One region of the Faecalibacterium faecis genome, then DNA from elsewhere that is predicted to be linked to it. Evidence: riboswitches for the same ligand, from Rfam matches in the RefSeq annotation. Region 1 holds a riboswitch; the other holds the start of a gene.
The links. A riboswitch is a leader RNA that binds a small molecule or an ion and turns the genes downstream of it on or off. The one in region 1 is predicted to bind FMN.

Region 1 (3,408 bases):
CTCAGCGCACCGGCATTGCCCGCCAGAATGGCTGCAATGTCCTTCTTCATGCGGTCGTAGTCGTACTCCACGGCCTTGTACTGCCCATGCCACAGGCCGAAGAACACCGAGAACTCGCCGCCCAGTTCAATGAGCAAATTCTCATCATTGTGCGGGTTCTTGACCACAAAAGCCACATCCCCGTTTTCCATGTAGTCGAAGTCCGGCTCCTCATTCGTGTGCACGGTCACATGCTGGCTGCTCAGCGCCGCAAGCAGATCCTCCTGCACGGCACTGGTATCCGGGATCTCATCATAATTGATATTTGCGTTCATGGGATGCTCCTTTTCTCTGTACTATTTGTGTTGTTATTTTTCACCAGACCGCACAGGTCTTCTTATTTTCCTTCATATTGCTGGATCATTTTTATACGCTGTGTAACAGAATCCATAAAACGGTTCACCCTACTTCACATTAGATCAATGCTTTTTGAATCTAACCATCGAACACACGACCTCGACACGATCCTGATTGTCCAAACTCAATTCAAGGTCATGGTCGATGATGGGCAGCTTGAACCGGACGGACTTCAGCCACTGTCCATTAGGCTGGCGTTCCGGGTAGATCTGCACCTCGTCGATCAAAATCTCCACCAGTCTGCGGCGTTCCGCCTCGGTCATGGTGGCATAAAGCTTGTCAAAGCAAATCAGGATCTTATAGATGTTGTCGCCTGTGATTTTGTCGGCTTCAATGGCCTGCTTCTTTGCCCGGGCATCCATCAGTCCATTTTCCACCTCTTCGATTTTATCGTACATCTTATAAAGGCGGTCGTCAAGGTCGGATTTTCGGGCGATAAAGTGCCGGTCGTCCGGGTCAAGGCTGTCGATCTCCTCCATAAGCCGGGATTTTGTGGAGTAGTGCTGCCGTAGCTGCTTCTCATAGGCGGCGATCTCCTGCTCAATGGCAGTGGTATCTACCTTCATGTGTAGACCTTGGTCTTTTCTGCTGCCATTTCCAGCACCTCCCATTCGTACCGTCTTGTTCGGAATAGACTTTGCAGGCAAAGTCGTGTGCCAAAGGGCGCTGCTCTCGCCTGTCGGCTCGGTCAAGCGCTTCAAAATGCAACGCATTTTGAGGTTGCCACTGGCGACCCGCGCCCCTTTGGATTCTCCGTTCACATTGTCCTACGGACGATGTGATTTTATTGTTGTAGCGATTCGCTTCATCCCGGTTTCGTCCCGGTTTGCAGAATGCCCTTGCAATCCGAAAGGAGCCGTGCTATAATGCCGCTGTAATTGAATCAGAAATCTTCAGGGCAGGGTGCGATTCCCTACCGGTGGTACAGCCCACGAGCCGTAAGGCATGATTCGGTGAAACTCCGAAGCCGACAGTACAGTCTGGATGAAAGAAGATACCAAGCGCAGAGCCCGCACGGTTCGGCGCTTGTGGAGGCTGCTCTGGGATGCGTTTGCATTCTGGAGCTTTCTTTTTTGCATAAGGGTTCCTTGTGTCTTTTCGGCTTGCCCTGAACGTTTTTGTTCAGGGCTTTTTCTTTTGGAGGCGACACGATGAACGACAAAGAGTATATGCGTCTGGCTTTGCAGCTTGCAAAAAAGGGTTGCGGATGGACATCTCCCAACCCGATGGTGGGTGCCGTGGTCGTAAAAGAGGGCAGGACCATCGGACAGGGCTGGCACCAGAGATACGGTCAGGCTCATGCGGAGCGCAATGCGCTGGCATCCTGCACCGAAGATCCGCAGGGAGCGACCCTGTATGTGACATTGGAGCCGTGCTGCCATTACGGAAAGCAGCCGCCCTGCGTGGATGCGATTCTGGACGCGGGCATTCACCGGGTGGTCGTGGGTTCTGCTGACCCGAATCCGCTGGTGGCTGGAAAAGGAATTGCAATCCTGCGCGCACACGGCATAGATGTGACCGAAAATGTTCTGCAAGAGGAATGCGATGCGCTGAACAAGGTGTTCTTCCACTATATCACCACAAAACGCCCCTTCGTTTCCATGAAATACGCCATGACGATGGACGGAAAAATCGCCACATACACAGGCGCTTCCAAATGGATCACCGGGGAAATTGCCCGGAATCATGTTCAACGGCAGCGACACCGATTCCGCGGCATTATGGTGGGAGTCGGAACCATCCTAGCAGATGACCCGCTGCTGACCTGCCGGATAGAGGGTGGCCGTGATCCCGTCCGGATCATCTGTGATACACATTTGCGGACACCGCTGCAATCACAGGTGGTCATGACCGCCAAACAGGTTCCGACCATTCTTGCGACCTGCTGCGGCGACCCGGAGAAGCAGGCGGCATATCAACAGGCCGGGTGCCGGGTCCTTTGTCTGGAAGCGCATTGCGGTCATGTGAATCTTCTGCAACTGATGGAACAGCTGGGGCAGGAGCAGATCGACAGCATTCTGCTGGAAGGCGGCGGAACCTTGAACTGGTCTGCACTGGAAAGCGGTATCGTGCAGCAGGTACAGGCTTACATTGCCCCGAAGCTGTTCGGAGGAAGGGATGCCAAAGCACCCATTGAGGGTGCAGGTGTCCCGCTTCCGGATGCTGCATTCCGCCTGAAGAACAGCCGATTGGAACAGCTTGGCAAAGATTTCCTGATCGAAAGTGAGGTGGAGTACCCGTGTTTACCGGAATCGTGGAAGAAGTCGGAACAATAAAATCCATCAATCGGGGACAGCATTCTGCCGTACTGACTGTTCGTGCAAAAGCGGTTCTGGAAGGAACCAGGATCGGTGACAGCATCGCCGTCAACGGCATCTGTCTGACCGTCAGGCAGCTCTTCCCGGATAGCTTTGCTGCGGATGTCATGCACGAGACCTTGAACCGCTCTGCACTTGCACAGCTCACCGTTGGAAGTGCTGTCAATCTGGAACGTGCCATGCCGGCCAACGGACGTTTTGGCGGACACATCGTAGCAGGCCATGTGGATGGCGTCGGACGCATTGCTAATATCCGAAAAGACGATACGGCTATCTGGTACACCATTCATGCAGATTCTGCGATCCTTCGCTATGTCGTTGAAAAAGGCTCTATCGCAATAGACGGTATCAGCCTGACCGTGGCTGCGGTGGAACCTACGGGCTTTTCCGTGTCCACGATACCGCACACCGTCCGTCAGACGAACCTGAACCAACGGCACAAAGGGGATTTTGTCAATTTGGAAACCGATGTTGTTGGAAAATATATCGAGAGGCTGCTTCCATCAGAAACACCGAAGCAAAACACGCTCACAAAAGAAATGCTGCTGCGCTGCGGCTTTTAAGGAGAGTTTACGATGAACTTCAATACCATTCCCGAAGCTTTGCAAGACCTGAAGCAAGGAAAAATCATTCTGGTAACGGATGACCCCGACCGTGAAAACGAGGGGGACTTCATCTGTGCTGCCGAATTTGC
Region 2 (3,408 bases), on a different contig from region 1:
GGTAACTGCGGTGGAGTACATCGACGCAGCCATGGTGGGGCATATCGGTGCATCTGCTACGGCATCCATTGGCATCGTCAGTTCCAGCACGTGGCTCATGCATGGAATGCTGGCCGGTCTATATATGTCCTTTGCCATTCAGGTGGCACAGTATCTGGGTGCAGACCGGCAGGACGATGCACGCGGTGTATTGCGCCAATCTATGATCTTCAACCTTGTGGTGGGCCTTGCAGCTGCGGCCTTCGGCATTGGCATCAGCCGCTTTCTGCCCGGATGGCTGGGTGCCGACCCTTCCCTGCAGGCGGATGCTTCGGCCTACTTTGCCATCTGGTCGGCTTCCCTGCCCTTTTTGATGATCATGGGAACCTACTCTTCCATGCTGCGTTCCTCCGGCGATGCCCTGACACCGGGCCTTATCAGCGTGCTGACCTGCGTGCTGGATGTGATCTTTAACTTCTGCCTTATCAATCCCACCCGTGAGATGGTGGTGTTTGGCCGCACAATGACCGTCTGGGGCCTTGGCTGGGGGGTACCGGGCGCAGCACTGGGCACCGCCCTTGCTACCGCTATCAGCGGTGTGCTGACCCTTGCCATCCTGCTGCTACGGGACGGCCCGCTGTGCATCCGCAAGCCCGGCTCCTGGCACATTACCAAAGCCTGCCTGCAGAACCTGTGGAAGGTAGGCGCACCGCTGGCCGCAGAGCGTGCAGTTCTTTCCTCGGCGCAGGTGCTGCTCATCCGCATCGTATCCGGCCTTGGCACCACCGCCATTGCTGCCAACAGTCTGGGTGTGAGCGCCGAAAGCCTGTGCTACATGGCAGGCTATGGCATTCAGGATGCATCCCTTGCACTGGTGGGGCAGGCCGTGGGCGCAAACCGTCGGGATATGGCAAAAAACTTTGCCTGGCTGTGCACCGGCATGGGCATAGGCATCATGGCGCTGACCGGTGTTGGCATGTACATTTTTGCGCCAAACCTGATGGGTATTTTCACCGCAGATGCGGCAGTTATTGCGCTGGGCGCACAGGTGCTGCGCATTGAAGCACTGGCCGAACCGATGTTCGGTGCCAGTATCGTTGCCAGCGGTGCCATGCAGGGTGCCGGAGACAGCACGGGATGCTTTGTGCTGAACCTTGTCAGCATGTGGGGCATCCGGCTCACGCTGGCTTCCCTGCTGGCTCCGCATTTTGGGCTGGTGGGCGTATGGATGGCCATGAGCTTTGAGCTGACCATGCGCGGTGTGCTGTTCCTTGTGCGGCTGGTACGCGGCAGATGGCTGGACAAAGGGGCATTAGCCTGATCGACCGCTGGCGGATATATTTTCCTCTAAATAACAGCTCCCCGGCCGGGAACCGCACTGCGGGACCTGACCGGGGAGTTTTGCTGTGGTTATATGATTTGAGAAGAAGAAAAGATGGAGAACAAGTTACTTTCTGCCGTGCAGGATGGGAGACAGCGGCTTGTAGATCAGCATGCACAGCACTGCATCCAGCAGGCCTTTGACCAGCGTGAAGGGCATATTGAAGATGACAAGGCACTTGATGAGGCTGTCTGCAGAAGGCAGGATAGCCTGATACATGCCGAGGATGGCTTCCAGCGGCATGTGGTAGAACTGCACATAGGCCGGATAGGTGATGAAGTAGTTGGACGGTACGCTGAACACAGCCATGGCTGCAGCGCCTGCAATAGCACCAATGATGGCGGTCTTGCGGCTCTTGTGGTGCTTATAGATAACGCCTGCCACAGCGGAGAAAACCGCACCCAGCATGAAGTTGCACAGCTCGCCCACGCATGCAGTGGAAGTGCCCTTGATAACGATGTGCAGCAGGTTCTTCATAAAGCTGATGACCACACCGTACACCGGGCCGAGAGCAAAGGCACCCAGCAGAGCCGGCAGGTCAGAAAAGTCCATCTTGACGAAGGACGGGATGAGCATCGGAATGGGAAACTCAATGAACATCAGGATAAAGGCCACCGCACTGAGCATGGCGGCAACAGTAAGATTGTGAGTCGTGCTTTTTTTCATGGTAATGATCCTTCCCGGGGTAAGATGCCCCTTACAAAAATTGTTCCGAAAGCTCTTTTCGTATCTTGTTTTTTGGAACGGGAAGGACAAATAGAAAAGCGCCCTGCTGCAACAAAAACACTGCAACAGGGCGCGTAGACAACGATTTGCCTGCCGTTTCTTGCATCCGGACTATACCGTTGGTCCCGGAGTTGCACCGGGTCAGCACCCTTGCGGGTGGTCGCGGACTTTACCGCCAGTGGGGAATCTCACCCCGCCCTGAAACGAACTTTCTGGCACAAAGTATAGCGTGGCAGGCCCAGCTTGTCAAGAGGGCATCTTAAAATTTGTGCAAAAAATGTCAAAGTAATTCTTTCAAGCTCCCTTCTCTGTAAGCTCTTGCCCGGGTGGGTGCGGTATGGTATCATAGATGGGTCGTATAAAATTCAGGAGGTTATCATGATCTTTTCTATTCGTGATCTTTCGTTTGAGTTTGGCTCTGTGCTGCTGGAGGGCTGGTTTGCACTGGCTGCGCGCGCAGGGTGCGCGCTGCTCATTCTGCTTGCCGCATGGCTGGTACGCCGCTGGCTGAGCAAAAAGGGCATTCCGGCACTGCTGGCCCGCAAGTGGCACTTTAACGGCACTCCCATCCTGCTGCGCAGCTTTGCGGTACCCATCCAGCGCATGTGCACTGCGGTTGGCGTATATCTGGCGGCAGCTTCCCTGCCCTGGGCCATTCCCGGCATTGCCAAGCTGCTGTTGGTCTGCTTCCGCCTTGTCATGACCCTGCTGGTCTGCGAGGGCCTGTATGCGGCATCGGATCTGGCCGACCTGCTGCTGGCTTCCTGCAGCCCGGAGATCCGCTCCAACAAAACACTCTGCTCTTTGCTGGACACCGCTTACAAGGTGCTGGTGATCGTGCTGTGCGTGGCAGCGTTGGCACAAGAAGTGGGCTTTCCCATCGGCAGCATTGTCGCCGGTGCCGGTCTGGTTGGTCTGACCATCTCGCTGGCCGCACAGGAAAGCGCCAGCAACCTGTTTTCCGGCATCGTGATTCTGCTGGACAAGCCCTTCTCGGTGGGCGACTGGATCACTGTGGGCGATGTGGAAGGCGAAGTGATCGACATCAACTTCCGTTCCACCCGCATCCGCTCGCTGGATAAAACCATCAATGTGGTGACGAACAGTAAGATCTGCTCTTCCACCGTGCAGAACGCCGCCCTGCGCACCATGCGGCCCTACAAGTTCAATCTGGGTGTCACCTATGGCACCACCCGCCCGAAGCTGGAACAGCTGATGAAAGACTTGCAGACCATGCTGGACGCAAGCCCTTACACCAACAAGGATACCAACATCGTACAGCTTGCAAACTTTGGCGATTCCAGCATCAACATTCTGGTCTC

Region 2: linked by a shared signal. The riboswitch ahead of WMO17_RS02395 (ECF transporter S component) and the one ahead of ribD (bifunctional diaminohydroxyphosphoribosylaminopyrimidine deaminase/5-amino-6-(5-phosphoribosylamino)uracil reductase RibD) in region 1 are both predicted to bind FMN.

The regions. Positions count from the first base shown of each region.
Region 1 is NZ_JBBMEP010000005.1:110,177-113,584, reverse strand. Features, by position in the region: gene WMO17_RS03915 (hypothetical protein) at 1-314, opposite strand, end outside; gene WMO17_RS03910 (resolvase) at 459-962, opposite strand; FMN riboswitch at 1,282-1,396, shown strand; gene ribD (bifunctional diaminohydroxyphosphoribosylaminopyrimidine deaminase/5-amino-6-(5-phosphoribosylamino)uracil reductase RibD) at 1,548-2,672, shown strand; gene WMO17_RS03900 (riboflavin synthase) at 2,636-3,277, shown strand; gene WMO17_RS03895 (bifunctional 3,4-dihydroxy-2-butanone-4-phosphate synthase/GTP cyclohydrolase II) at 3,290-3,408, shown strand, end outside.
Region 2 is NZ_JBBMEP010000003.1:74,324-77,731, forward strand. Features, by position in the region: gene WMO17_RS02390 (MATE family efflux transporter) at 1-1,300, shown strand, start outside; gene WMO17_RS02395 (ECF transporter S component) at 1,427-2,026, opposite strand; FMN riboswitch at 2,177-2,296, opposite strand; gene WMO17_RS02400 (mechanosensitive ion channel family protein) at 2,465-3,408, shown strand, end outside.